DNA from 2 places in the Jeotgalibacillus sp. 10bf12 genome. Region 1 is predicted to be linked to the other one. Evidence: a T-box and tRNA genes for the amino acid it is inferred to sense, from the RefSeq annotation. Region 1 holds a T-box; the other holds one or more tRNA genes.
The links. The T-box of region 1 lies ahead of tyrS (tyrosine--tRNA ligase). A T-box ahead of a tRNA ligase gene usually reads a tRNA of that ligase, here a tRNA-Tyr.
Positions count from the first base shown of each region.

Region 2: it has a tRNA-Tyr gene. The T-box ahead of tyrS (tyrosine--tRNA ligase) is inferred to sense a tRNA for this amino acid. The anticodon was not compared.

Region 1 covers NZ_CP200276.1:3,023,330-3,038,520, reverse strand. Annotated here, with positions in the region: gene DH10bf12_RS15820 (acetoin utilization AcuB family protein) at 1-74, opposite strand, end outside; gene DH10bf12_RS15815 (GNAT family N-acetyltransferase) at 87-719, opposite strand; gene acsA (acetate--CoA ligase) at 1,101-2,819, shown strand; gene DH10bf12_RS15805 (transglycosylase domain-containing protein) at 2,912-5,896, opposite strand; T-box leader at 6,085-6,297, shown strand; gene tyrS (tyrosine--tRNA ligase) at 6,361-7,623, shown strand; gene DH10bf12_RS15795 (FAD-dependent oxidoreductase) at 7,911-9,431, shown strand; gene DH10bf12_RS15790 (DUF4317 domain-containing protein) at 9,470-10,633, opposite strand; gene rpsD (30S ribosomal protein S4) at 10,831-11,433, opposite strand; gene DH10bf12_RS15780 (sensor domain-containing diguanylate cyclase) at 11,896-13,737, shown strand; gene megL (methionine gamma-lyase) at 13,847-15,064, shown strand; gene DH10bf12_RS15770 (GAF domain-containing protein) at 15,114-15,191, opposite strand, start outside.
Region 2 covers NZ_CP200276.1:1,894,548-1,909,738, forward strand. Annotated here, with positions in the region: rRNA gene DH10bf12_RS09845 (16S ribosomal RNA) at 1-562, shown strand, start outside; rRNA gene DH10bf12_RS09850 (23S ribosomal RNA) at 814-3,736, shown strand; rRNA gene rrf (5S ribosomal RNA) at 3,981-4,096, shown strand; tRNA gene DH10bf12_RS09860 (tRNA-Asn) at 4,102-4,176, shown strand; tRNA gene DH10bf12_RS09865 (tRNA-Ser) at 4,178-4,269, shown strand; tRNA gene DH10bf12_RS09870 (tRNA-Glu) at 4,279-4,353, shown strand; tRNA gene DH10bf12_RS09875 (tRNA-Val) at 4,372-4,447, shown strand; tRNA gene DH10bf12_RS09880 (tRNA-Met) at 4,469-4,542, shown strand; tRNA gene DH10bf12_RS09885 (tRNA-Asp) at 4,551-4,626, shown strand; tRNA gene DH10bf12_RS09890 (tRNA-Phe) at 4,689-4,764, shown strand; tRNA gene DH10bf12_RS09895 (tRNA-Thr) at 4,771-4,846, shown strand; tRNA gene DH10bf12_RS09900 (tRNA-Tyr) at 4,862-4,945, shown strand; tRNA gene DH10bf12_RS09905 (tRNA-Trp) at 4,951-5,024, shown strand; tRNA gene DH10bf12_RS09910 (tRNA-His) at 5,045-5,120, shown strand; tRNA gene DH10bf12_RS09915 (tRNA-Gln) at 5,126-5,200, shown strand; tRNA gene DH10bf12_RS09920 (tRNA-Gly) at 5,207-5,281, shown strand; tRNA gene DH10bf12_RS09925 (tRNA-Cys) at 5,293-5,366, shown strand; tRNA gene DH10bf12_RS09930 (tRNA-Leu) at 5,429-5,513, shown strand; tRNA gene DH10bf12_RS09935 (tRNA-Gly) at 5,520-5,593, shown strand; gene DH10bf12_RS09940 (B3/B4 domain-containing protein) at 5,865-6,515, opposite strand; gene queG (tRNA epoxyqueuosine(34) reductase QueG) at 6,579-7,709, shown strand; gene DH10bf12_RS09950 (amidase domain-containing protein) at 7,723-8,181, shown strand; gene trmL (tRNA (uridine(34)/cytosine(34)/5-carboxymethylaminomethyluridine(34)-2'-O)-methyltransferase TrmL) at 8,228-8,701, shown strand; gene nfsA (oxygen-insensitive NADPH nitroreductase) at 8,887-9,636, shown strand; gene DH10bf12_RS09965 (PrkA family serine protein kinase) at 9,941-11,836, shown strand; gene DH10bf12_RS09970 (hypothetical protein) at 11,887-12,057, shown strand; gene DH10bf12_RS09975 (hypothetical protein) at 12,449-12,619, shown strand; gene DH10bf12_RS09980 (hypothetical protein) at 12,750-13,055, shown strand; gene yhbH (sporulation protein YhbH) at 13,137-14,294, shown strand; gene DH10bf12_RS09990 (NCS2 family permease) at 14,344-15,191, opposite strand, start outside.

The DNA.
Region 1 (15,191 bases):
TCAATCGCTTCACTTAAGGTAGCGTCCGGCGCAAGTGTATGTACATCACGCACCATCATATCTTCAATGATCACTGGTCATTCCTCCTAGTACATAAATCGATTCATGAATCTGAGCTGATCAAACTTTTGTATAGATTCAGGATCCACACGTTTGCCAATCCGGGCCATCAGACAGTTTGCAGGGTGAGAGCTGATTTCAGGATCATCCGTGGCATAATATTCAAGCCCGCCGGCATTCATCATTTTTTCCATTATTTTTCGGTAGTCCCATACATTAAGACCGGTTCCTTTTAAATCCCAGTGCCAGTAATATTCAGTTGTAATCACGATATAATCTTCCATTGCATCATCCATCATTGAAACCCTGAGCAGATTTTTACCTACAGAAGCCCCACGGTATTTTGGAATCACTTCAATCGCACCGAGTTCAATCAGATCATCCATTTTTCCCTGAGACCATCTTTCGAGCGGGTCAGGATAGAGGTAAGTTACATAACCAACAATTGTATTATGATCCCTTGCAATGATAATTCTGCCTTCAGGTAATCCTGCAATTTCAATCAGTGCTTTATGCTGCTGCTCAGGTACCCTGAACGCAACGAGGTCTTCGTGAAATTCCATTGATGCGAGTTGATCCTTTGAAACTGGTCCTTCAATCATAATCGCACCTTTTGCTGTTTTCAGTTCTTTTGCATTGTAAATTTTCGGATGGTCCATTTGCTGTCACCTACATTTCATAGTAGTCCTACTATACAGCATACCCTAATTATAAAAGCGCTTTCAACAAAAAGGAGAAGAGAATTGGTTATTGCTTTTTCGAGCGTGCCTGCTTTTGTTTTTTCTCAGCTGATAATTAGAGCGGAGAAGGGCGAATCGTGTGAAAAAACGATCGCGAAATACCACGCAGAGCAATAGTTTTATGCTCAAGGAGGCTTGACTATTCGTCCGCGGAAAGCGTCTCTCTGGAGCGGGAAGCATCAGCCAGCTTTACCGTAGTATTGTGAAAGAAGAATTTGTAAAAGTGAATATTAAAAAAATTGAGATAATATTGGAAGTGTACTATACTGTAAAAGAACTTGTACATAGGGGGAAGATAATATGAAATTGGAAGCGCTACCAGCAGTTAAAGGAGATTACAATCTTCAAAACTATGAATCTGCAGTTGAGACATTCGACTGGAGTGAGGTAGAAAAGGAATTTTCATGGCATCATACAGGCAAGATCAATATGGCGTATGAAGCAATCGACCGTCATGCTGAAGGGGATAAAAAGAACAAAATCGCATTGTATTATCGCGATGCTAATCGAAATGAAAAATATACGTTCAGAGAAATGAAAGAAATGACGAATAAGGCAGCAAATGTACTGAAAAGCCAGGCGGATATCGAAAAAGGAGACAGAGTATTTATCTTTATGCCAAGATCTCCTGAACTGTATTTTGCACTGCTCGGCGCACTTAAAATCGGTGCCATTGTCGGCCCGCTCTTTGAAGCGTTTATGGAAGGAGCAGTCAGAGACCGTCTTGAAGATAGCGGGGCAAAAGCAATTATTACAACACCTGAACTGCTTGATAGAATTCCGGTGGACGAACTGCCTGACCTGAAGCATGTGGTCGTTGTTGGCGATGACGTGAATGAAGAAGGTAAATACATCGATTTCAATCAACATTTCAGTGAGGCTCCCCGTTCATTTGATATTGAGTGGCTTGAACATGATGATGGATTGATTCTGCATTATACATCAGGTTCAACAGGTAAACCAAAAGGGGTGCTGCACGTACAGCGTGCGATGCTGCAGCATTATCAGACTGCAAGATGGGTGCTTGATTTAAAAGACAATGACATTTACTGGTGTACTGCTGACCCGGGCTGGGTAACAGGAACATCTTACGGTATCTTTGGACCGTGGCTCACTGGAACAACCTCTGTGATCGTGGGGGGCCGCTTCAGCCCTGAGGCGTGGTATCAGACACTTGAAGACTATGAAGTTACAGTGTGGTACAGTGCTCCGACAGCATTCCGTATGTTGATGGGAGCAGGGGATGAGCTGGTTAAAAAATATGACTTTTCTAACCTCCGTCACGTACTGAGCGTTGGAGAGCCGCTTAATCCGGAAGTAATCAGATGGGGTATGAAGGTATTTAATCATCGTATTCATGACACATGGTGGATGACTGAAACCGGTGGACAGATGATCTGTAATTATCCGGCAATGGAAATCCGCCCGGGATCGATGGGTAGACCTGTACCAGGCGTAGAAGCAGCAATTGTAGATGACCAGGGTAACAAGCTGCCACCTAATCGCATGGGGAACCTGGCGCTTAAAAAAGGCTGGCCATCCATGATGAATACCATCTGGAACAATAAAGAAAAGTATGAATCTTATTTCATGCCGGGTGACTGGTATGTATCAGGGGATTCTGCTTATCAGGACGAAGATGGATACTTCTGGTTCCAGGGCAGAATTGACGATGTGATTATGACTTCAGGTGAACGTGTGGGGCCGTTCGAAGTAGAAAGTAAGCTTGTAGAACACCCAGCGATCGCTGAAGCAGGCGTGATCGGAAAACCTGACCCGGTACGTGGTGAAATTATTAAAGCGTTCATTGCGCTTCGTGAAGGCTATGAAGCTAGTGATGAATTGAAGGAAGAAATCAGACAACACGTTAAAAAAGGTCTTTCTGCGCATGCAGCGCCGAGAGAAATTGAGTTTAAAGATAAGTTGCCTAAGACACGGAGCGGTAAGATTATGCGTCGCGTATTAAAAGCATGGGAACTTGATCTGCCAACTGGCGATTTATCAACAATGGAAGATTAATAGAGTAAAAGATCCGTTCTGTTAACAGGACGGATCTTTTATATGAAAAAACCAGGATTGCTGGTGCAATCCTGGTTCACGTATTGTTTACCTTAGTTTCCTTCTTCAGGATCCTCTTCTTCAGGATCCTCTTCAGCCGGAGGTTCTTCATCGGCAGGAGGTTCTTCTTCCTCAGCCGGAGGTTCTTCCTCAGCCGGAGGCTCTTCTTCAGCAGGAGGTTCCTCTTCAGCAGGAGGTTCTTCTTCCTCAGCCGGAGGAGTACTTCCACCCCCATTGCCACCGCTGTTACCATTACTATTACCGTTTCCGTTACCATTGCTGTTTGTATTGCCACTGTTTTCATTACTGTTATCTTCCGGTTCAGCAGGTTCGGCAGGTTCTGGATCCGGTTCAGCACCAATTCTCACTTCATTTGATCTTGCAGATTCTTTGCCTGCTACATCAACTGCCACAACTTCATAAGTTCCGGCAGGAAGTGTCTTAGAATTGTTATCATCATACTGACTGATGGTGACGACTCTTGATCCTGAATAAATCCGATACCCAATTACATCTCCACTGCCGGAATTTGTCCAGCTGAGTGTAGTGCCTGATGTGCTTGCAGTAACTGGTGATGGATTTGACCCATCATCATTTAATGTGTTATCAGCGACAAGCATGTTATCGAAGAAACTGTTATTCTCAGGGAATAATTTAGAAGCATCTCCACCATAAGGGAATAACATTTCATCAGCAAAGTCAGGGCTTAAGATCGCACCGGTAGATGAAAACTCATCCGGTGTTGAATCAAGCGCAATATAACGCTGACCATTTCTTGTAACATATTTAGAAGTCTCAAGTCCGGCTTCTTCCCCGGAAGGACTCCATGCCGTTGTAAACAAGTCGGATGTGACTAATCCAGCAGCAGAACATGCCTGGCCTGCTGGTAATCCTGTAAACGTACAGAATGACCGGCTTACAACGCCTTCAGGCTGCTGGAAGCTGTATTCCGGATCAATCATTTCTGTTCTGACTTCGTTTACGCTATTCATCATGAATGCCCAAAGGTTTATTGCGCGGACTGAGCTTTGATCTCTTAACGTTTTTGGAGTATCATACCCAAGCCATAATCCAAATGTTACTTCAGGATTAGCAGCGATAAACCAGTTGTCTTTCGTGTCCTGAGACGTTCCGGATTTACCGGCCCAGTCAGTAGAAAAATTCAGATATCCCGGTGCAGTTCGTCCGGATCCGATCGACGTTAAAGTGTCTCTCATCATATCGAGGGTCACATACGAAGTTGCAGCTGAGAACATTTCTTTAGATTCAGATTCATGTTCGAATACAACATTTCCATCTCTGTCAACGATTCTTTCGATCATATATGGTTCATTGTACTGACCATAGTTTGCGATTGCAGCATAGGCAGAAACGTTTTCTTCAACTGTGATTCCTCTTTCCATACCACCAAGTGAAAATGCGGGATAGCTGTATTCTACGTCATCGATTCCCTGTGGATCTACAACTTCAAGAAATTCTCCCGGATTATAACCAGTCTGCAGCATTCTTCCGTATAATCTTGCAGCAGATAAGTTATGCGATGCAGCAAGAGCTGTTCTTGCAGGAATTAATCCGTATTCTCTCCCAACAACGAAGTTATTCGGTGACCATCCGCCAGGACCTGTAAATGCAACGTCCGCTAATGGAGACCCGGCACCAATCAATCCATATTCAATCGCTGGAGCATATACAGCTAAAGGCTTAATCGTTGATCCACTTGATCTGAATGACTGTGTGGCATGATTAAGGCTGTTTCTCTCATGATCACGGCCACCTGTAAAGCTGATGATCTTTCCAGTCGCATTCTCCATCAGAACCGTTCCGACCTGTTCCTGTTCCATGACAGGTACAAAGCGTCCTTCTTCAGCGTCCCATTCTTCGCCTTCTCTTTCAACATCGAAACGTGTGTAATTATTTTTGACTTCTTCCATCTTGTCATAGACTTCTTTATCAATCGTTGAGTGTATCTGGTAACCGTTCTGACGCATGTCTCTTGCGGCTAATACAGAATACTTCTCGAAAAGCGTCTGACTTGCGTCAACCTGCGCTTCAGAATAACCGTCTTTTTCAGCGAGCATATACATCAGGATATCCTGTGCACGGCGCTCAAGTTCTTCTGTCACATATGGATAACGTTCAAGTGCACCTGACCTTGGTTCCACAAAATCCTGTGTTAAATCATATGCTACGGCCTCATCGTGCTCTTCCTGTGTAATCGCTCCGTCTCTGAGCATACGTGAAAGTACTTCATTCTTACGTTCGCGTCCAGGCTGCAAGCCGGCATCTTCCTTTAATTCACCACCATTTGTAAATGGTGTATAACCAAAGGGTGCCTGCGGGAGTCCAGCAATAAATGCAGCCTGCGGTAATGTTAATTCGCTTGCGTTAACACCAAACAGTCCCTGTGCAGCCGTCTGAACGCCGGCAATATTACGACCGGAAGCATTTCTACCCATATCAGCAACATTCAGGTAAGCTTCCAGAATCTCGTCTTTTTCAAAGAATCTTTCAACTCTGAGTGCGAGCAGAATTTCTTTTGCTTTACGATCAAAAGAAACTTCATTTGTCAGCACCTGATTTTTAATCAGCTGCTGTGTTAATGTACTACCACCAGTCTGGTTGGCAGCATTTGTCACTTCCTGAAAAATCGCACGCATGATTGCTTTTGGCACAACGCCATCATGCTCCATAAAGTACTCATCCTCAGTTGCGATCACTGCATCAATCAGCATTGGGGAAACATCTTCAAGTGCAACTTCATCTCTCTCAAGGTCGGTTCTGATCTTTCCGAGATAGACATCATTTGCAAAATACAGATCTGATGTTTCGGTATAATTATAAATATTTTGTTCTAGTGACTCTTGTGACTGGACCTCTTCATCTTTTACAAGAGAAGCAAAGTATCCTGCACCCACGCCACCGGCAAATGCGGCACCTATTACAATGAAAATTAAAAGTAATAATAATAAGTTCCAGAAAACCTGGTACGACGTATGCAGCTTCCGTGGCAATCCGATCCGGTTCGAGGCTTCGCTCAGTCCGGCAATCCGCTCACGAAATGATTTATTTTGGTCTGACAATATAGATCATCCTCCTTGCAGCATCCTTACGATTATAACATATTTTATAAAGCTGAAATGTAAATTTAAAGAGATTGAGAGAGTCAAACAACTACTTGACAGATGAAATTTATTTGTGCTAAAACTATCTTTATTAAAGCACATATGTAAATGCCTCGAAAAGAACGAAGTAGAGATCCTGATCCGTACATTCAGAGAAGCGGTGGTTGCTGCAAACCGCTACGACAGGTGATCGAATTACATTCTTGGAGCAGTTCTCCCTTAGCTGGGAAACCGGAGTGATCCGTTATATCAATGAAGTGAGGAAGAGAACATCTCTTCTTAAGCTGGGTGGTACCACGCATAGAAGCGTCCCTGCATAAATTGCAAGGGATTTTTTATGCGTTTTTTGTTTGATCGAATTGACTGAAGGAGGAAACAACATGGACTTATTACAGGATTTACAGTGGCGCGGTATTATTTATCAGCAGACGGATGAAGCAGGTATGAAGGAACTGCTTGAAAAGGAATCAGTATCACTATACTGTGGAGCCGACCCGACAGCAGACAGTCTGCATATCGGTCACCTGCTGCCATTCTTAACGATGAAAAGATTTCAGGAGTACGGTCACCGTCCGGTCGTACTGGTAGGCGGAGCGACCGGCCAAATCGGAGATCCAAGCGGAAAGAAAGAAGAACGTCAGCTTCAGACACGTGAGCAGGTTGAGTATAATGTTGAAGCCATTAAGAAGCAGCTTGAAAAACTCTATACTGCTGAAGGTGACAATAAAGCAATTATGGTAAACAACATGGACTGGATCGGTCAAATTGACATGATTACATTCCTGCGTGATTACGGAAAACATATTGGTGTGAACTACATGCTTGCAAAAGATACGATTTCATCACGTCTTGAAACAGGTATTTCATACACGGAATTCACTTACACAATCCTTCAGGCAATGGATTTTAACCATTTATACAAAGAGTTTAACTGTAAGCTGCAGATCGGCGGCAGTGATCAGTGGGGGAATATTACAACGGGTCTAGAGATGATCCGTAAAATGAATGATGAAGATGCAAAAGCTTTTGGTATGACAATTCCGCTCGTAACTAAAGCTGACGGTACCAAGTTCGGTAAAACAGAAGGTGGAGCGGTATGGCTTGATGCTGAGAAGACGTCACCTTATGAGTTTTACCAGTTCTGGATCAACACAACTGATGCTGATGTCGTAAAATACCTGAAGTTCTTCACGTTCCTTGATAAAGAAACGATTGAAGGACTTGAAAAAGCAGTACAGGAAGAACCGCATCTGCGTGCCGCTCAAAAAGCACTTGCTGAAGAAATGACAAAAATGATCCACGGTGAAGATGCACTCGATCAGGCAAAAAGAATTACAGCAGCGCTATTCAGCGGAGATCTGAAATCACTGAGCAGTGCTGAGATCCGAGAAGGATTCAAAGATGTACCGACTCATCAGATAGAAGAAGGAAAATCCATTAACCTGGTTGACGTACTGGTAGATGCCAAAATCTCATCTTCAAAACGTCAGGCACGTGAAGACGTCACAAATGGTGCAGTATACATTAATGGTGAAAGAGTACAGGACCTAGGTTTTGATCTTGACGCCTCAGTCAGACTCGACAACGCATTCACCATCATCCGCCGTGGTAAGAAAAAATACTTTATGATTCAATACGCATAACCCTTAAAAGCATCCGATTAAAAATCGGGTGCTTTTTATTTTTGATTAATATAAATATGAATTGAAAATTTAATATTCGCACAGCTGCTGATTCTCGCTGCAGGGGGCGGCTCCATTGGCAGGAAGGGACGTGTGAGACCAGGCATGGCGAAGCCTGCGGGCTCACCGCCCGGCGACAGAAAGCGTACCCCTGAAGCGGAAATCAGCAGCCAGTATTTGATAGGACCATTGTTTAAAAAACCAAGTGGAAGGAAATGTTAGTACTATTGAATAAAGGAGGGTTTTAAATGGGAGAATCATTTATCGATCAATATATTATCAATCAGTCATACTGGCTCGAAGACGGCGTACCTGATGCAGAAAAGCTTACTGACAACCATGAGACAGATATTCTGATTGCAGGAGCCGGAATGGCCGGTATCACAGCAGGGCTGCTGCTGGTGAAAGAAGGATTTAAAGTAACAATTGCAGATGCAAACCGGGTATTGCAGGGCACAACAGGCTATACAACGGCAAAAGTAACAGCTCAGCATGGAATGGTATATGATCAATTTCTTTCTCAACATGGAAAGGAAAAAGCAAAGCTGTATTACGATGCAAATACAGAAGCAATGAACTGGATGAAGCAGCAGATCAGTGAGCACGGGATTGACTGTGATTTCAGTATCCAGGAAGCAGGTATCTACACGATTGATCAGCCGGAACAGCTTGAAAAGGAATGGAAAGCTTATCAGACACTTGGCATCGATGGGGAATTCACAGATGAAATGCCTTATGATATCGGTGCAGCAGCAGTTTTAAAAATGCCGAATCAGTTTCAATTTCACCCGGTCAAATATTTAAAAGCGCTGTTGGGTGAATATATCAAGCTCGGAGGAAAAATTTATGAAAAAACCAGATTACTCGATGCTGATGAACACAGTAATGGGGTAGAAGCTACAACTGAAGATGGGTACGTAATTAAAGCAAAAAAATTGATTGCAGCGACTCACTTTCCTTTTGTTGATTTTAAAGGTCTCTATTTTTCCAGGCTCAAACCTGAACGCTCTTATACCTCAGCCGCGATCGTGGATGATTCCTTTGCAGAAGGCATGTATATCAGCGCTGAACATCCGACGAAATCGATCAGAACGACTCCTTATAAGGATGGACAGAAGCTATTAATCATAGGAGGGGAAGGTCATAAGACCGGTCAAAATGATATTGAAGGCAGCAGATATCAGCGATTGGAGTCATTTGCCAAAGCAAAATTCGGTGTAACGGACTTTAAATACAGATGGTCTTCACAGGATTTATATACAGTGAGCGGGATTCCATACGCGGGGCTTGTGACAGGTCATCATGACCACATATACATTGCAACAGGTTTTAGGAAATGGGGCATGACAGGTGGAACAGCGGCTGCACATGTGATTAAAGATTTAATTACCCATAAACATAATCGTTTTCAGGAACTGTTCAACCCTGCTGATCACGATGTATCCTCATCTATCGGTACCTTTGTCAGTGAGAATGCCAATGTAGGAGCAGAGCTTGTTAAAGGAAAGCTGAAAAGCCCTGGCAAAACAGAGGAAGATATCCTAAGCGGGGAAGGCGGAATTATTAAAGACAACAGCGGCAAAACCGGAGCCTATCGGGATGAAGAAGGTAAGCTTCATAAAGTGGATATTACATGTACGCATATGGGCTGTGAATGTGCGTGGAATCAGGATGAACGTTCATGGGACTGCCCGTGCCACGGGTCGAGATTCTCATTTGACGGTGCTGTACTGGAAGGTCCTGCTGTCACACCTTTAAAGAAAAAATAAAGAAATCCCGCATTTTTGCGGGATTTTTCAATTCTCTATTATTCTTCTCCAAACGCTTCAGGCAGCATCTTAAACCCGTCAATCTCTGCATCTTCCTCAATCTCAATCATAATACATCGCTTTCCTTTATAATTGACCTGTCTGACATATTGAAGATCCTGCGGGCTGATGGAAATATTTGCGATCATGGTCTGGATTTTAATCGACTTTGTTTTGTATTTCGGCACAATACTGCCGGCTTTTAATTCATATCCTTCATTATCAGTGATCAGCTGGAAGGCTTCTTTTACCTTATCTCCTTCAACCTTTTCACCGCTGTTTGTCAGTACGCGTTCAACATCCTTATAATCAAGCTTTGGCGGCTCGTCTTCTTCGTTCTCTTCAATTGTTGTGTTGATTTCACTATATACTTTTGCAAGCGTAGAAGGGGAAAGACGGTCACCGACGACGCTTTTAATTACTTCTTCAAATACTGCTTTATCTTCCTGCGCAGTCATGATTTCTTCTCCGTTCAATACCTCTTCTATAAAATGAAAATCCGGTTCATTTGCTTTTGGCGCTGCGTATAATACATGATTCACGTCAGAAGCGTGGTTTGTAATACACGGGAATAAAAAGCCGGTCATTGGATTTTTCAAATCTATAACAGGATCGACTTCGACCTTATATTTAAATTCTTTTTCGATATAATCAAACTGAATTTCTTTTTTCGGCTCTTCTGTTTTATTAATAGTACATAGAGTAAACGGATGGGAGTATACGGTATCGCGGCTGCTTTCTTCAGATTCTTCACTCCGCTTTTTTGTCGGCTTCATATATTCACCGCGGATAAAGGTAATGACGATATCCTTTTCGAAAGGGTTCTGAATCATTTTTTCTGTCATCTGAAGCATCTGTTCCTGCCAGTCTTCTCCTTCACCCAGTAACCCTTTATGTAAAATCAGCTGACTGCTGTTTTCAGCATCACGCTTGAACTTTAGTTCGAATAGCTTCTCATTCATTTGACCGGTGAGTACTTTTTTAAAATTATTCATAAACAGTTCCTGCTGATCACTGTCCAGCATTTCAAAAGGCTGCCTTTGATAGTGATAAATATCTGTCGATTCCTTCATAATATACACATTAAATATATCTGAAATCCTGAGCAGGTCATTATCTGTTTTTAATTGTTTACGAATATTTGCTACATCTTTCTTATCCACTATGTTCACTCCTAAGGGTGATATTTTACGCTACATCATATTAACATAAGTAGCCTGGAAATGTTTGATGGCTCATTATTATTTCGCAGCAGTATCCGGAGTCCACCAGCCCGCCCGGTTTAGACAATCAGAAAAGCCCCTGAAATGCTGTTACACATTTCAGGGGCTTTATGTTTGTTAATCCCGGTCTTTCAGAATTAACGAGAGTAGAATTCTACGATTAGTGCTTCGTTGATATCAGCAGCTAATTCGTTACGCTCTGGGAAGCGAGTGAATGAACCTTCAAGCTTATCAGCATCGAAAGATACATATTCAGGAGTGAAGCTGTTAAGCTCAATTGCTTCCTGAACGATATTCAGCTTCTGTGACTTTTCACGAAGGCTGATTGATTGTCCTGGCTTAACGCTGTATGACGGAATGTCAACGCGTGAACCATCAACTAGAATGTGACCGTGGTTTACAAGCTGACGCGCCTGACGACGAGTACGAGCAAGACCAAGACGGTATACTAGGTTGTCAAGACGAGCTTCAAGAAGGATCATGAAGTTATCACCATGACGGCCAGGTAGTTTACCTGCTTTGTCGAATAGGTTACGGAACTGACGCTCAGTTACGCCGTAAGTGTGACGAAGCTTCTGCTTCTCTTGAAGCTGAAGACCATATTCAGATAGTTTTTTACGCTGAGTAGGACCGTGAGGACCCGGAGCGTAAGGACGCTTTTCTAATTCTTTACCAGTGCCGCTTAGTGAAACACCAAGACGACGAGACAGTTTCCAAGATGGACCTGTATAACGAGCCATAATTTGACTCCTCCTTGTGTTTTTATTTTGTTGTAAAATAAAAACCATGTGATAAACCATCAATACCCATTTTGTTATCTTGCACCATCGCCCTGCAGCAGGGGTTACGCGATGCACCTACAAACAATAGGAACAAAATGAGACATTCATGTGTTCACAAAAGGCTGCATTATTTTACACAAAGAACATCATACAATTTATAAAGCTTTCTGTCAACCACTACTGGTGAAATACATGATCAGATTATAACAAGATCAAAAGACAAAACAAGACATACCTAAGCAGGGTTTATATAAGGACAATGGCATTTTCTGCGGAAATAATTGCTGAAAAGTCTGTTACGAAAAGAGAGTTGTGAGTGTAGTAAATAAGTTGCATTATGCTATAATTAATATTTGTAAATATCTGAAAAATATATAATGAAGCAGTTATATTTAATACATAAGAGACGAAGGTGAAAAAATGGATTCGCTGAAACCGTTTATGGACCGTTATAAGGCTGGGGTATTTGATATTCTGGCACATTCAATGTCGAGTGAGAGTTCCATCAGACACTGGTATCGTCAGTTATCGGACCTTTTAAAAGAACATTTTGACGTAGAAGAAACCTTTTATCTATATAAGGACGGCACACAATTATATAAATATGATGAAACGCTGACAAAAGAGGAACCATTAGATAAAAGCATTATGAGCCATCTTAAGGATCAGCCGTACCATATTTTAAAAGATAATCAGGCATTTTTAAAGCAGGGGGATATTTTAATCCCGTGTTATGAAAAATCCGATCTGATGGGCGTTATTGCAATCAGACCCAAGCCTGAAGCTGTATGGACAAAAGATACTGTAATGGTTTCCTTTTTAGCCTGTGATACTGCAGTTCTCTATCAGAATGTCAGAAGAATGTTGATTACAGCTGAAGAGAGAAAAAGATATCATGAACTTTTTGATGTCACAAAGGCATTTAATTCGCATATGAATGTGTCCCAGGTGCTTGCAAAAATCATTCATTCATTAAAGAACACGTTTTATCATTATAAATTCACATTAATTCTTTCAGATGATCAGGGTGTGGAAAAGGGTCTACCAATTGAATATCTGGATTATCAATCTGATAACGAGGCGCTTATACATGCATTTGTTTCTTCTGAAGTAACCATTGATGATCAGGGGAATCGAACCATTATGTATTCTCCGTTAAAAGGTAAACAGGGTGTATACGGTTTACTGAAAACGGAGGGGAAAACTGAAAAACCACTAAAAAAACACGAAGTCGAATTTATCAAAGTGCTTTCAACCACTGCAGGTCATGCGCTTGAGAATGCAAAGCTTTATATGCAATCGAGGCAGCTGATTAATGATTTAAAACTAATTAATGACCTGTCACATGAGTTGAATGCAAATCTTAAGATGAAAGACATGATGAGTGTGTTGACAGTGCAGATTCAAAAAGCATTAAACCCGGATGAAACTGGTTTTATCTGGGTTGATGATGAACAATGGAGAGTTGTTGAAGGTAGTACAGCATTTTTTGAGACGGAAGCGGGCCGGGTTTACATTGAAAACGTGAAACAGCAGCTTTTAGAGGGTACAGATGGTGTATACATGTCTGACTGTGAGTTAGAGGCGGGATACCGTTCATTAATTGCAGTGCCAATGATTCATCATGACCAGGTAAAAGGCTTTTGTATCGTACTGCACAGGGATTCCTATGCGTTCTCTTTTGAAATGTACAAGCTTTTTAAATCGATTGTCCATCACTCAGCTCTGGCCCTTGTAAATGCCATGCTGCGAATGGAAATGGAAGAAATGATCAACCGTGATCACATGACAGGTCTTTACGCAAGGCACTATCTGGACCAGTTTGTGGAGCACTCGATGACCAGGGATCATCACGGTGTATTTATCCTGATTGATATAGACGATTTTAAACAGGTAAATGACACTCATGGCCATCAGGTAGGTGATCAGGTGATTATTCAGGTTGCAAAACACTTGATGTCGTATCAAAACGATCACAGTGTTGCTGCAAGGTGGGGTGGAGAGGAACTGGCCATCTACTTCAGTAATATGTCACTTCATGATGGGGGAATATTAACAGAAAATCTGAGAGAAACGATCCTGCATGTAACAGATCCGGAAGTAACGGTTTCATGCGGTGTCTCCAGTTGGACGAGGGATGTACCTGACCAGATGATCAGTGTAGTCAGACGTGCAGATATTGCGTTATATAAAGCGAAGAACACCGGTAAAAACCGGGTTGTCTGCTTAAAAAGAGAGTCAGATCAGATTATGCGATTATGAAAGGGCTGTATATATGCAGTCCTTTTTATATTGGAAAGATCCATTGAAATTATTACAAAATCAAGTAAAATAGGTTATGAAAGCGATTACAAAACAAGGGGAGCTTGCAATGTCAAGAGAGAAAAAAAGATTTGAAACAGAGGTTATTCATAGTGGATATGATTCAGGGAAATACGAAGGTTCACTCACGCCTCCGCTTTTCCAGACATCAACTTATACATTTACTCATGCTGCTGAAGGGGAAAAGCGATTTGCAGGAGATGAGGAAGGTTACATTTATTCACGTCTAGGGAATCCGACAGTGAAAATACTTGAAGACAGAATGACAACCATTGAAGGCGGAAAAGCCGCTTTAGCGTTTGGTTCCGGTATGGCTGCTGTTTCGGCGATCCTGTTTCATTTGTTAAAATCAGGGGATCATGTTGTCTGTTCAAAAGGAGTGTATGGCTGTACATTCGGTTTGCTTGAAATGATGTCAGAAAAGTTCCGGATCACACATGATTTTGCAAATCTTTCTACAGAAGAAGCGATCAGACAATCGATTTCACCGAACACAGCCTGCATATACGTAGAAACACCAATTAATCCGACAATGGAGATCATTGACCTTGAACTGGTTTGCCGCGTTGCAAATGAGCAGAGGATTCCAGTTGTAGTTGATAATACATTCAGTTCACCTTACCTGCAGAACCCGTTAAAATTCGGAGCGGACTTTGTACTTCATAGTGCGACAAAATATATTGGCGGACACGGGGATGTGATTGGCGGACTGCTGGTCGCAAAATCTGCTGAATCGATTGCAGATATCCGGATGACAACCCAAAAAGATATTGGCGGGATCATGTCGCCCTTTGATGCGTGGCTATTACTGAGAGGCTTAAAAACACTCGCTGTCAGGCTGGACCGTCATTGTGATAATGCTGAGAAAATTTCAGGCTATCTCAAACAGCACCCGTTTGTCAGAAATATTTATTTCCCTGGCGACAACGACCATCCATCACACCACATCGCTGCGAAGCAGATGAGCAGATGGGGAGGTCTCATTTCATTTGATTTTAATGGCACAAAGGAAATGGCGCAGGCTTTTATGGATGAATTAAAACTGATTAAGATAGCAGTGAGTCTTGGAGATGCAGAAACACTGATTCAGCATCCTGCAACAATGACACATTCAGTCATACCTGAGGCGACAAGACAGGAAATGGGCATTAGCGACACGCTGCTGAGACTCTCAGTCGGACTGGAATCTTGGGAGGATATTAAAGAGGATCTTGACCAGGCATTTACAAAAATTGAGGAAAGTGCAGTGATGAAGCAGGAAAGCTGACCTTAGAAAAGCCGCATGCGACGATTCGCATGCGGCTTTTTAGAAGTCATTAAATATATTTAGTTAAAACCTCTGCAAATGTTTCAAGTCCTTTTTGATCTTCCTCATCAAAGCGGCTCTTTACCGG
Region 2 (15,191 bases), 1.1 Mb from region 1:
TACCAGGTCTTGACATCCCGGTGACCGCACTGGAGACAGTGTTTTCCCTTCGGGGACAACGGTGACAGGTGGTGCATGGTTGTCGTCAGCTCGTGTCGTGAGATGTTGGGTTAAGTCCCGCAACGAGCGCAACCCTTGATCTTAGTTGCCAGCATTCAGTTGGGCACTCTAAGGTGACTGCCGGTGACAAACCGGAGGAAGGTGGGGATGACGTCAAATCATCATGCCCCTTATGACCTGGGCTACACACGTGCTACAATGGACGATACAAAGGGCTGCGAGACCGCGAGGTTTAGCCAATCCCATAAAATCGTTCTCAGTTCGGATTGTAGGCTGCAACTCGCCTACATGAAGCTGGAATCGCTAGTAATCGCGGATCAGCATGCCGCGGTGAATACGTTCCCGGGCCTTGTACACACCGCCCGTCACACCACGAGAGTTTGTAACACCCGAAGTCGGTGAGGTAACCTTTTGGAGCCAGCCGCCTAAGGTGGGACAGATGATTGGGGTGAAGTCGTAACAAGGTAGCCGTATCGGAAGGTGCGGCTGGATCACCTCCTTTCTAAGGAAATATGACTGGCTCTTTGGGTCAGATCATAAACGATTGTTGACTGTTTGGTTGTTTAGTTTTGAAGGGTCAAACCTTCAAAACACTGACTTTTTTCTCGTCTCTTCTATTGTAAGAGCGTTATGAGAAAAAAGCAGCTCGTTCCTTGAAAACTGGATAACGACATCAAAGTAAGAAAGATAACCGAGAATCGCCATCTTAGGGTTTTCTATAAGAAAACTAATTAAGAAGTACCTTTTTAACTAGGTTAAGTTAATAAGGGCGCACGGTGGATGCCTTGGCACTAGGAGCCGATGAAGGACGGTACGAACACCGATATGCTTCGGGGAGCTGTAAGTAAGCTGTGATCCGGAGATTTCCGAATGGGGGAACCCCTTATCCGTAATGGGATATGATCTTCCGCTGAATACATAGGCGGTTGAAGGCAGACCCAGGGAACTGAAACATCTAAGTACCTGGAGGAAGAGAAAGCAAATGCGATTCCCTGAGTAGCGGCGAGCGAAACGGATCAGCCCAAACCGAAAGGCTTGCCTTTCGGGGTTGTAGGACACTCTATACGGAGTTACAAAGGAAGCAGTTAGACGAAGCGGTCTGGAAAGGCCCATCACAGAAGGTAACAATCCTGTAGTCGAAAGCTGTTTCTCTCAGAGTGGATCCTGGTACGGCGGAACACGTGAAATTCCGTCGGAATCCGGGAGGACCATCTCCCAAGGCTAAATACTCCCTAGTGACCGATAGTGAACCAGTACCGTGAGGGAAAGGTGAAAAGCACCCCGGAAGGGGAGTGAAATAGATCCTGAAACCGTGTGCCTACAAGTAGTCAGAGCCCGTTAACGGGTGATGGCGTGCCTTTTGTAGAATGAACCGGCGAGTTACGATTTGATGCAAGGTTAAGCGAAAGCGGAGCCGCAGCGAAAGCGAGTCTGAATAGGGCGACATAGTATCAGGTTGTAGACCCGAAACCAGGTGATCTACCCATGTCCAGGGTGAAGATGAGGTAACACTCATTGGAGGCCCGAACCCACGCACGTTGAAAAGTGCGGGGATGAGGTGTGGGTAGCGGAGAAATTCCAATCGAACCTGGAGATAGCTGGTTCTCTCCGAAATAGCTTTAGGGCTAGCCTCATGTAGTAAGAGTCTTGGAGGTAGAGCACTGTTTGGACTAGGGGCCCCCAACGGGTTACCGAATTCAGACAAACTCCGAATGCCAAAGACTTATCCATGGGAGTCAGACTGCGAGTGATAAGATCCGTAGTCGAAAGGGAAACAGCCCAGACCACCAGCTAAGGTCCCCAAGTAATCGTTAAGTGGAAAAGGATGTGGGGTTGCTTAGACAACCAGGATGTTGGCTTAGAAGCAGCCATCATTTAAAGAGTGCGTAATAGCTCACTGGTCGAGTGACCCTGCGCCGAAAATGTACCGGGGCTAAACGATTCACCGAAGCTGTGGATGAATCTCTATGAGATTCGTGGTAGGAGAGCGTTCTAAGCGCTGTGAAGTCAGACCGGAAGGACTGGTGGAGTACTTAGAAGTGAGAATGCCGGTATGAGTAGCGAAAGAAGAGTGAGAATCTCTTCCACCGAATGCCTAAGGTTTCCTGAGGAAGGCTCGTCCGCTCAGGGTTAGTCGGGACCTAAGCCGAGGCCGATAGGCGTGGGCGAGGGACAGCTGGGGGGTATTCCTGTACCACCAACACATCGTTTGAGTAATGGGGGGACGCAGGAGGATAGGAGAGCACGCCGTTGGTTGCGCGTGTTTAAGCAGTTAGGCAGGAAATGAGGTAAATCCCGTTTCCGCGTAAGCTGAGCTGTGATGACGAGGGAAATTAGTACCGAAGTCTTTGATTCCACACTGCCAAGAAAAGCCTCTAGCGAGATGCAAGGTGCCCGTACCGCAAACCGACACAGGTAGGCGAGGAGAGAATCCTAAGGTGAGCGAGTGAACTCTCGTTAAGGAACTCGGCAAAATGACCCCGTAACTTCGGGAGAAGGGGTGCTCTATTAGGGTGCAAGCCCGAGAGAGCCGCAGTGAATAGGCCCAGGCGACTGTTTAGCAAAAACACAGGTCTCTGCGAAACCGTAAGGTGAAGTATAGGGGCTGACACCTGCCCGGTGCTGGAAGGTTAAGAGGAGTGCTTAGCGCAAGCGAAGGTGTGCGATTGAAGCCCCAGTAAACGGCGGCCGTAACTATAACGGTCCTAAGGTAGCGAAATTCCTTGTCGGGTAAGTTCCGACCCGCACGAAAGGTGCAACGATCTGGGCACTGTCTCAACGAGAGACTCGGTGAAATTATAGTACCTGTGAAGATGCAGGTTACCCGCGACAGGACGGAAAGACCCCGTGGAGCTTTACTGCAGCCTGATATTGAATTTTGGCACAGCTTGTACAGGATAGGTAGGAGCCTTAGAAACCGGAGCGCCAGCTTCGGTGGAGGCATTGGTGGGATACTACCCCGCTGTGTTGAACTTCTAACCCGGGCCCTTATCGGGCCGGGAGACAGTGTCAGGCAGGCAGTTTGACTGGGGCGGTCGCCTCCTAAAGAGTAACGGAGGCGCCCAAAGGTTCCCTCAGAATGGTTGGAAATCATTCGAAGAGTGTAAAGGCATAAGGGAGCTTGACTGCGAGACCTACAAGTCGAGCAGGGTCGAAAGACGGGCTTAGTGATCCGGTGGTTCCGCATGGAAGGGCCATCGCTCAACGGATAAAAGCTACCCCGGGGATAACAGGCTTATCTCCCCCAAGAGTCCACATCGACGGGGAGGTTTGGCACCTCGATGTCGGCTCATCGCATCCTGGGGCTGTAGTCGGTCCCAAGGGTTGGGCTGTTCGCCCATTAAAGCGGTACGCGAGCTGGGTTCAGAACGTCGTGAGACAGTTCGGTCCCTATCCGTCGTGGGCGCAGGAAATTTGAGAGGAGCTGTCCTTAGTACGAGAGGACCGGGATGGACGCACCGCTGGTGTACCAGTTGTCATGCCAATGGCATCGCTGGGTAGCTATGTGCGGACGGGATAAGTGCTGAAAGCATCTAAGCATGAAGCCCCCCTCAAGATGAGATTTCCCACACGCAAGTGGTAAGATCCCTGAAAGATGATCAGGTAGATAGGTTCGAGGTGGAAGCATGGTGACATGTGCAGCTGACGAATACTAATCGATCGAGGACTTAACCAAATATAAGAAAGTGGAAGCGACTGGTCAGCTTTGAGAGCTGGTGGAAGCCTGAATGGGTGAGACGTTAGTCTCAAACAGGCAGGGTGAAGCAGCCGAAAAGCTAGGAGCTGAAACTGGACTAAGGTTGATTCTCGGAAAATCTCTTACTTTGATGAACGTATCCAGTTTTGAAGGCGCGAAAAAAAGTGTTGCATTTGCCTTCGAAAAGTGTTATGATAGTACTTGTCGCCGAGTTGCGATATAGTCTAGTGATGATAGCGAAGAGGTCACACCCGTTCCCATGCCGAACACGGAAGTTAAGCTCTTCAGCGCCGATGGTAGTTGGGGGTTTCCCCCTGTGAGAGTAGGACGTCGCTAGGCAATATTCCACAGTAGCTCAGTGGTAGAGCAATCGGCTGTTAACCGATCGGTCGTAGGTTCGAGTCCTACCTGTGGAGCCATGGAGAGCTGTCCGAGAGGTCGAAGGAGCACGATTGGAAATCGTGTAGGCGGCTACCGCTGTCTCAAGGGTTCGAATCCCTTGCTCTCCGCCATTGCATACTGGCCCGTTGGTCAAGCGGTTAAGACACCGCCCTTTCACGGCGGTAACACGGGTTCGAATCCCGTACGGGTCACCATTTAAAATTTATTCCCATGGAGAATTAGCTCAGCTGGGAGAGCATCTGCCTTACAAGCAGAGGGTCGGCGGTTCGAGCCCGTCATTCTCCACCATTCTTTCTAACTTTATATCGTCGCGGGGTGGAGCAGTTCGGTAGCTCGTCGGGCTCATAACCCGAAGGTCGCAGGTTCAAATCCTGCCCCCGCAATTACCTTTGGTCCCGTGGTGTAGCGGTTAACATGCCTGCCTGTCACGCAGGAGATCGCCGGTTCGATCCCGGTCGGGACCGCCATTTTCAACTGATGGTTGAAAAATAATTATTTACATAGTAAGATAGAAAATGCTTAAATATTTGGCTTTGTAGCTCAGTTGGTAGAGCAATGGACTGAAAATCCATGTGTCGGCGGTTCGATTCCGTCCAAAGCCACCATGTATTGCCGGTGTAGCTCAACTGGTAGAGCAACTGACTTGTAATCAGTAGGTTGGGGGTTCAAGTCCTCTTGCCGGCACCAGTTTTAATTTTATATGGAGGGGTAGCGAAGTGGCTAAACGCGGCGGACTGTAAATCCGCTCCTTCGGGTTCGGCAGTTCGAATCTGCCCCCCTCCACCATTCATAGGGGCATAGTTTAAAGGTAGAACAGAGGTCTCCAAAACCTCCGGTGTGGGTTCGATTCCTACTGCCCCTGCCAATTTTAAAAATTTCATTACGGCGATTGTGGCGAAGTGGTTAACGCACCGGATTGTGGTTCCGGCATTCGTGGGTTCGATTCCCATCAGTCGCCCCATATATTGGGCTATAGCCAAGCGGTAAGGCAACGGACTTTGACTCCGTCATGCGTTGGTTCGAATCCAGCTAGCCCAGCCATTTTTTGCGGGAGTAGTTCAGTGGTAGAACACCACCTTGCCAAGGTGGGGGTCGCGAGTTCGAATCTCGTCTTCCGCTCCATTTTTATTTTCGGCGGTATAGCCAAGTGGTAAGGCACGGGTCTGCAAAACCCTTATCACCGGTTCGAGTCCGGTTACCGCCTCCAAATATTTTAAATAATTGTGATTTGTAATACGTACATGCGTATGATAAGATTCATACTATCATGCCGATGTGGCGGAATTGGCAGACGCGCACGACTCAAAATCGTGTTCCTTCGGGAGTGCCGGTTCGATCCCGGCCATCGGTACCAGCATACGCGGGTGTAGTTTAGTGGTAAAACCTCAGCCTTCCAAGCTGATGTCGTGAGTTCGATTCTCATCACCCGCTCCAACATACATAACCAACGCAGTGTTTCGTTTAACTAAAACGAAGCGGTGCGTTTTTTTGTGTCTTTAACTATGTTAAAGAGACTGTTTAGGAAGGCAGTGTCTCCAGTGGCTGGGAGGGATGAAGCCTCTTGGCTCACCGCCGGGCCACTTGGAGTATACTTCGGACCGTAAATCAGCGGTCTGCTTTAACAGGTCTATGTATTTAAATAAATATAAAAGCCTCATATATGATGAGGCTTTTTGATCGATCGTGTCCGGATGATATAATATATTTAAATAATTTGTGATGTTGCAGTACCTCCATTTACCTGGATAAACATATGCTTTAACGAATCAAGCAGCTTTTCCTGATCCTCAGTTGGCAGTGAGGGTCTGAAGTAGACAATGTGTAATGCTTCAGTTGTATCCCTGCTTACTGCAGTTCTGATTGAATCAACGCTTGGACTGCCGAATGGCCCATGATCATCAGCAGCGATAACCAGGTTTTCAGCAGAGTTTTCTCTGCCGTTTAAGCCTTCAAATTGCTGATGTTTGCTGCCGACCCTGATCTCAACTGGTCCGCTGATCTTTTCAGCATCGTATATGCCTAGCGGCGTTTCGTACTGCAGGGAAAAGAAGTTATTCAGATCAACTGCTGAATTAGCACTCGGCAGATAATTTTGTTTTGAAATTCTTCTGAGAAGAGCTTCGGTACTTGGTCTGTATCGGTTAGGATCTTTACCGAAATGCTTAAACAATTGTCTCCATTCAGCTATGCCTTCAAAGTCTGCCGGCTTCTTATCCTTCAGGTCAAAAAATAGTGATTCCTGAAACAGTTGGAGCCGCCCTTTTAGCATCTGAGGTGATTCACTGACGGTGACGTTTCGATAATGAATAATGCCAAATGAATAAGATGATAGTGATGAATGAACTGAAACTTCCATACGGTGGTCAACTCCTTTTGTATGCATTCAGTTTAACATTTCCATATAGAAAGGGGGATTAGAATGAATTATGATACGCTGAAACAGGAAATTATTGATCACATTGATGAACTGGGCATTGATAAAATCGGCTTTACAAGCGCAGGTTTCTTTTCTGATCTGAAAGGACGGCTGATGAGACAGGAAGCACTCAATTATCAGTCAGGTTTTGAGGAAAAGGATATCGAAAAGCGTGTAACCCCTTCATTATTAATGCATGAACCTAAATCAATTATATCGATTGCACTTGCTTATCCTTCTAAAATGAAGGATGCTCCGAGAAGTAAAAAAGGAGAGCGCAGAGGGGTTTTCGCAAGAGCATCGTGGGGAGAGGATTATCACACGGTTTTAAGAAAAGCGCTTGAGCGCCTTGAGCAGTTTATACAGGAGAGAGTGCCTGATGCGAGAATGAAGTCGATGGTTGATACGGGAGAGCTTGTGGACCGTGCCGTTGCTGAGAGGGCAGGCATCGGCTGGAGCGCTAAAAACTGTTCCATTATCACGCCGGAGTTTGGTTCTTATGTTTATTTAGGTGAAATGATTACAAATATCCCTTTCAGCCCGGATGAACCGATGGAGGATCAGTGCGGCGATTGTAATTTATGCGTGGATGTGTGTCCGACCGGTGCACTGGTGCAGGGAGGACAGCTTGATGCAAAAAAGTGTATCGCATTCTTGACGCAGACGAAGGACTTTCTCCCTGACGAATATCGCTCTAAAATTGGGAATAGACTTTATGGATGTGATACGTGTCAGACAGTATGTCCTAAAAATAAAGGGATTGATATGCATATTCATCCAGAGTTTGAGCCTGATCCGGAGATTGCTAAGCCACTTCTTGAGCCGCTATTGTCAATCAGCAACAGGGAATTTAAAGAGCAGTATGGTCATGTGTCGGGTTCATGGAGAGGTAAAAAGCCGATACAGCGTAATGCGCTGATTGGACTTGCTCATTTTAAGGAAGCTTCAGCACTCCCTTCTATTTTTGAAGTGATGCAGCATGATGTGCGCCCGGTTATGAGAGGGACAGCAGCATGGGCAGCAGGTAAGATCGGCGGGGAAGAAGCTGAACAGATGCTGTTGAAGCAAAAAGAAGTTGAACAGGATGAAGAGGTGTTAAAAGAGATCGAAAAAGGCTTATCACTTTGTAAATGAAAGGTGTGAAGGGATGTATAATGGCGCACTTGCCGCTGCCTACGCTGAAGAATGGTGGGATAGGAGAAATCCTGCATTTCCTGCTTTCCCGGTAGACTGTACGAACTTTGTATCTCAATGTCTGCTTGCCGGGGGTCTTGTGATGAGAGGGTACCCTGACCGATATAATGGGTGGTGGCTTCAGGGAGGACAATGGAGTCTCAGTTGGGCCGTTGCACATTCAATGCGCTGGTTTTTGGAAGAAGCAGCTGAGAGAGTGCCAGATGCTTCGATGCTTCAGATTGGTGATGTCATTTGTTATGATTTTGCAGGTGACGGACGAATTGATCATACGGCCATTGTGACATATTTAGACCAGGGTGTACCTTATGTTAATGCACATACAAACGATAGCCGGAGAAGGCTTTGGACATATAGTGATTCAGCAGCTTATTCTCCATCGATCAGGTATTATTTTTTTCACCTTTCATGATAGAATAGATAATGGCTCAGCCGAAATACATGATGAGGTGAAGACATTGGGATTACACGTTGTACTATTCCAGCCGGAGATTCCTGCTAATACAGGTAACATTGCACGTACATGTGCAGCGACTGGTACATCATTACATTTAATTAAGCCGCTTGGCTTTTCTACAGACGATAAAATGCTGAAACGTGCAGGTCTTGATTATTGGCAGCATGTTGATATTCATTACCATGAGTCACTAGAAGACTTTTATCAGGCAAGTGAAGGCGGGGATTACTTCTATCTGACGAAGTATGGAAAACAGCCGCATTCAACTTTTGATTACAGTGATATGGAGAAGGATTTTTATTTTATTTTCGGACGTGAAACGTCAGGCCTGCCTGATGACGTGATTGAAAATAATAAAGACCGTGCCCTGCGTATTCCGATGAATGAACATGTGCGTTCATTGAATCTGTCGAATACAGCAGCCATTCTTGTATACGAAGCGTTAAGACAGCAGAACTATCCTTCACTTGGGTAAAGTAACCTTGTAATATATGTTTGGAAAAAACTTCTGAGTATTAAAAGCACATATAGTGCAGCGAAACGGTTATAAAGAAAGGATGAGATCTCACTCTCATCCTTTTTTAATGCTTAAAATTTGAAGGTCTGACTAATAAAACGCTACACTTAAAAACAGTTAGACATAGAAAGGTGGATAAAAGTATGAATCAGACAATTGAAACATTGTTGAATCACCGGTCAGTCAGAAAATTTAAAGACGAAAAGCTGTCACCTGAACAAATTCAGATGATCGTTGAAGCTGCTCAGATGGCTTCTACATCAAGCTTTATCCAGGCATATTCAATTATTGGTGTAACGGACCCGGAGAAAAAGAAAAAGCTCGCTGAACTTGCAGGCGGTCAGGATTATGTAGCTGACAGCGGGCACTTTTTTGTATTCTGTGCGGATTTATACAGACATTCATTAATCGGCAAGTGGGAAAATGCAGATGTAGATGATTCAATTACTTCCATGGAAAAGTTTATGGTCTCTGTTATTGATGCATCTCTAGCTGCACAAAATGCAGCAGTTGCGGCTGAATCAATGGGGCTTGGCATTTGTTATATCGGAGGACTTCGAAATAACCTGCCGGAAGTATCAGAACTGCTTGAAACACCGGAACATGTGATTCCGCTGTTTGGTCTGACAGTCGGTGTACCGGATCAGGAGACAGCTGTTAAACCAAGAATGCCGTTTCAGTCTATTTATCATGAAAACAGCTATAGACATCAGGAAGATACAGTAAAGCAGGAAATGGATGAATATAATGAGGCGATCTCAGCCTATTACCATGAGCGTACTTCAGGAAAAAGAAGTGATAAATGGACAGAACAGATGGCACAAATGCTTCAAAAAAAGAACCGGATGTATATGAAAGAATTTGTAGAAGAGAAAAACTTTGCAAAGAAGTAACTAAAAAAAGCTGCATCGGCAGCTTTTTTTAGTTTTTTTTAGTTTTGCCCGGCTTATCGTTATAACCAGCTGCAAAGATCGCTGCAAGGAATGCTACACAAATACCTAAAATCAGTACTGTACCCATTTCAAATACCTCCCGGAGAAAAAGTGTGAATCAATTTCATATACTTTTAATTATACATGAATCCCCACAATAAAGAAATGACTGACATGTGAATTAGCAGATTTCATTTAGCATTGTTCATGAATACAGGGTGTGCTGCATACCGTTTTATATGAAGGCGAAGAGGGGGAGAATCAGATGGATATGTTAAAACGGGTGGCAGACTATCAGCTTGAAGAATCGATGCTTAAATGGGAAGGGACCTTCTCTGATTATTTAATGATGCTAAAAGATAAACCCTGGGTTGCGCAGTCTGCACATTCGCGCATTTATAATATGATCAAAGATGCAGGTACAGAGAACATTAACGGCAGGAAAAGCTACCGTTTTTTTAATCGTCATTTATTTGGACTTGAAGAAGCACTTGAGCGGCTTGTGGAGGAATATTTTCATCCGGCAGCCAGAAGACTTGATGTGAAAAAGAGGATTCTATTATTAATGGGACCTGTAAGCGGTGGAAAATCAACTCTTGTCACGCTTTTAAAAAGAGGGCTTGAACAATATACGCGAACGGATCGCGGGGCTGTATATGCAATTAAAGGTTGTCCAATGCACGAAGATCCACTGCATTTGATTCCGGAAGCACTGCGTGATGATTTCTTTAAGGAATATGGTGTACGGATAGAGGGGCATTTATCACCGTTAAATATGATGAGACTTGAAAAGGAATTTGGGAATAGAATTGAAGATGTTCCGGTTGAGCGGGTGTTTTTCTCAGAAGATAAGCGGACCGGTATCGGCACATTCAGTCCATCTGATCCGAAGTCGCAGGACATTGCTGATCTGACAGGCAGTCTGGACTTTTCTACAATCGCTGAGTATGGCTCTGAATCAGACCCGCGGGCATACCGGTTTGACGGGGAGTTAAATAAGGCAAATAGAGGGCTGATGGAATTTCAGGAAATGCTGAAATGCGATGAAAAGTTTCTGTGGCATTTGCTTTCTCTGACGCAGGAAGGAAATTTTAAAGCGGGACGGTTTGCATTGATCTCAGCTGATGAAATGATTGTTGCACATACCAATGAAACTGAATACCGCTCATTTATTGCAAATAAGAAGAATGAGGCGCTTCACTCCAGAATGATTGTAATGCCGATGCCTTATAATCTCAGGGTGTCTGAAGAGGAGAAAATTTATGAGAAACTGATCTCGCAAAGTGATGTGGCAGATGTTCATATTGCACCGCACACGCTGCGCACAGCAGCTGTATTTACCGTTTTAACACGATTGAAGGAACCAAAGCGCAAAGACATCAATCTGATCAATAAAATGAAAATGTATGACGGGGAGTCAGTTGAAGGGTTTGGAGAATCAGATGTCGAAGAGCTGAAGCGGGAGCACTCAGGTGAAGGGATGGAAGGGATTGATCCCCGCTATGTCCTGAACCGGATCTCTTCAACGATTATCAAAAAAGAACTCAGTTCGATTAATGCGCTAGATGTACTAAGATCCTTAAAAGAAGGATTTGACCAGCATGCGTCTATTTCAAAAGAGAGCCGGGAACATTATTTAACATGTATTTCACTCGCAAGAAAAGAGTTTGATGATCTGGCTAAAAAAGAAGTGCAGAAAGCATTTGTTTATTCCTATGAAGAATCCGCTAAGACACTGATGGATAACTACCTGGATAATGTTGAGTCCTATTGTCATAAATCAAAATTAAAAGATCCTTTAACCGGGGAAGAGATGCATCCTGATGAAAGGCTGATGCGTTCAATTGAAGAGCAGATCGGCGTGTCTGAGAATGCGAAAAAAGCATTCCGGGAAGAGATCCTGATCAGAATTTCAGCCTTTGCAAGGAAAGGCAAGCGGTTCGATTATCAATCGCACAGCCGGTTAAAAGAAGCGATTCAGAAAAAGCTGTTTTCTGATCTGAAGGATGTTGTGAAGATTACAACGTCTTCCAAAACACCTGATGAACTTCAGTTGAAAAAGATGAATGAAGTCATTGCAAGGCTGATAGATGAATACGGTTATAACTCTGTCAGTGCTAATGACCTGCTGCGTTACGTCGGTTCTCTCCTGAACAGGTAACGTTTTTCAGCTGTGAATGCAGGGTATATTCACAGTAGAGGTGAATTGACATGACAAAGAAACATGAACATGATAAAAATGATGTACCCGATAACAGCTCCATGGCAAATGATCTTGAAGAGATGGATCAGCTTGGCCGCCAGATGGAAAAAATGCGCACAAATGAACAATTGAAAAAGCACCGGGAGCCCGGTACTGAGCAATATGAAGAAGAGGAGTAAGTTGCCTCTTCTTTTTTTATGGCTGAGAGCGGGTTTAAGAGTCGAAGCAGGATAGGATGATTTAGAGCTGTCGGCAAGCGGCTGGGACGGTTATGGCGGATACTGGAGTTTTCGATCGGCTTTTGGGGTTTATCTATGACCTTTTGCTATGATTAGATCAGCAATCCGGTTTATTCAACTTCTGCAGCGCAGCTGCCAGATATATAAATGAGCTTTTGACTTTTATCTATCACCTCTCAAATTATATCGATGACCTTTTTAATGATTCGAACGCTAAAGCGCAGACACTATGTCCAACGTGTACACGCTCAAATGCTCATCTCTGTTTTTCTTAATTTGACCGAATTTTCAAACAATGATACAATTGAAAAAAATTCGGAGGGGATTTTTCATGCCAGGCAGAGAGTATTTTAAAGAGCTTGAGCCGGTAAATGGGAGTATGGCGAGCACAATGGAAGAGCTTGTGATGCTTGGAAAGCAGATGGAGAAAATCCGGTCAGGCGGGGAGTTGAAGTCGAGTAAGAAGCTTTCGGATCCAATTCAATATGAAGAAAAGTCTTAAAATAACCAGTCATAAAAAACTGGTTATTTTTTTTGAAACTTTTTCTGATGATATACGTATAAGAGGTATGAATTGAAAACAGCCATTATGCCATATATGATAAGTAAATGAAGAAAGGACTGGATGTTAAATGAGAATTTCCACAACGATGAAATGGATCACAGGTGGACTTGAAGCGTTTTTTGCGATTCCGATCTTAGGCGGAATCATTATATTCGGTACTTCATGGGCACCGCTCGGAATCATGCTTGCTCTTCACATTGTCACGCTTGTATTTGCAGCACGCGAGTACACCTCCAAAACAGGAAGCATTTTTGGGATTGTGACTTCAGTTGTCGGTGTTATACCGTTCCTCGGGTTTGTGATGCACGTTGTAACAGCTGTGATTCTGCTGCTGGACGCATCACGTTCTACAGCCGAAGAAAAAAGCATTTAAAAGACCTGAATTGCCAGGTCTTTTTCTTTTCGACTCTTTTTCTTGAAATCTGATGAAATAATCTGAGGGTTCTTTCATACAATGAAGAAAAGGAAAAGGGTGGAGGCAGTTATGCAGGGTTCTATCGTATCGAAAGAAGACTGGTCCCTGCATCAGCAGGGCCAGGAGGATCAGGTGAGGCACAGCCGGAAGATTCAGCAGGCCATTAAAGACAGGCTGCCTGAGCTGATCACTGAAGAAAATGTCATTATGTCAGACGGGAAAAAAGTTGTGAAGATTCCGGTCCGTTCACTGGATGAATATAAAATTCGTTATGATCATTCAAAAAAGAAGCACATTGGACAGGGCGATGGCGATAGTGAAGCAGGGGATGTTATCGCAAGGTCCGGTAAGGAAAGCGGCAAACAGGCGGGGTCTGATCCGGGAGAAGATTATGTAGAAGCAGAAGTATCGATTGAAGATATTGAAACAGCTTTATTCAGCCAGCTCGAGCTTCCTGATTTTAAACAAAAAGAAGAAGTTGACGCTGCAAAAGAAGGCATTCAGTTCACCGATATCAGAACAAAAGGTCTGACAGGTAATATTGATAAAAAGAAGACCATGATGACTGCATTCAAGCGAAATGCAATGAACGGGGAAGCAGGATTTCACCCGATTCTGCCTGAAGACATCCGTTACAAAACTTGGACTGAAACAAAAGAAAAGGAATCAAAAGCAGCTGTAATCGCGATGATGGATACAAGTGGATCGATGGGCATGTTTGAAAAGTATATTGCAAGAAGCTTCTTTTTCTGGCTGGTCAAATTTTTAAAGCTGCATTATTCACACGTGGAAATCAGATTTGTATCGCACCATACAGAGGCAAAAGAAGTGGAAGAAGATACCTTTTTTACAAAAGGTGAAAGTGGCGGTACAATCTGCTCCTCTGCTTATCGGAAAGCGATTGAGATCATTGAAAATGATTATCCTGTTGAAAGATATAATATTTACGCTTTTCATATTTCAGATGGTGATAATCTGACGTCAGATAATGAAAGATGTCTGCCACTGATCAAGCAGCTCGCAGAACACTGCAACATGCTTGGCTACGGTGAAGTCAGCCAGTATCACCGCCAGTCTTCCCTTATGTCGGTCTTTGCAAAATCTGAACAGGAAGATATCAGAACCTTTATCGTCAGAAGAAAAACCGAAGTACTGGATGCACTGAAGTACTTTTTAAGCAAGAAGCTGAATGTGTAGTTAAACAGAAAGGAAGGTAGCACTAAATTTAGCGCTACCTTCCTTTCTGTTAATGCGGTAAAAACACCAGCTGATAAGCAAATAAAATAGCAAACAGATACACAAGAAAATGAACCTCTCTCCATTTCCCCTTCACAACCTTTAAAATCGGGTAGGAAATAAATCCAAGCGCAATCCCTGTTGCGATACTGGATGTCAGCGGCATACTTAAAATAATCAGGAATGCAGGGAAAGCTTCATCAATCTCTCCCCATTTTATATGTGAGATACTGCTCATCATCAGGCTTCCGACAATAATCAGTGCAGGAGCTGTAATCGCTGCGACCCCGGAAACCGCACCAACTAAAGGTCCGAAAAAAGCAGCAACAATAAATAATCCTGCCACGGTAACGGTTGTCAGTCCCGTACGTCCACCTGCTGCGACACCTGAAGACGATTCAATATAAGCAGATGTCGGACTTGTCCCGACCATCGCGCCTGCTGTAGCAGCAATCGAATCAGCCAGCAGTGCCTGTCTTGCGCGCGGCATTGTTTTCCCCTTCATCAGCCCGGCCTGTTGTGCAACACCGATCATTGTGCCGGTTGTATCAAAAATCGTAACAAGCAGGAATGAAAAGACCACAGCGAATAGTCCATACTGAATGACATCGCCAAATGCTGCAATCGGATTTGAAATGATGATTCCTTCAGGAAGGCTCGGAATCGCTAAAACTCCATCAAACTGAAGCTGACCCGTGAAGTAAGCAACTGCTCCGGTGAAAATCATACCAATAAACAGTGCGCCGTTTACATTCAGCGCCATTAGAATCAACGTGACAGCAAGGCCCGCAAACGCTAATATCACCGGGGCCGAATGAAGGTCACCCAATGCAACAAGATTATCCGGGTGAGCAACAA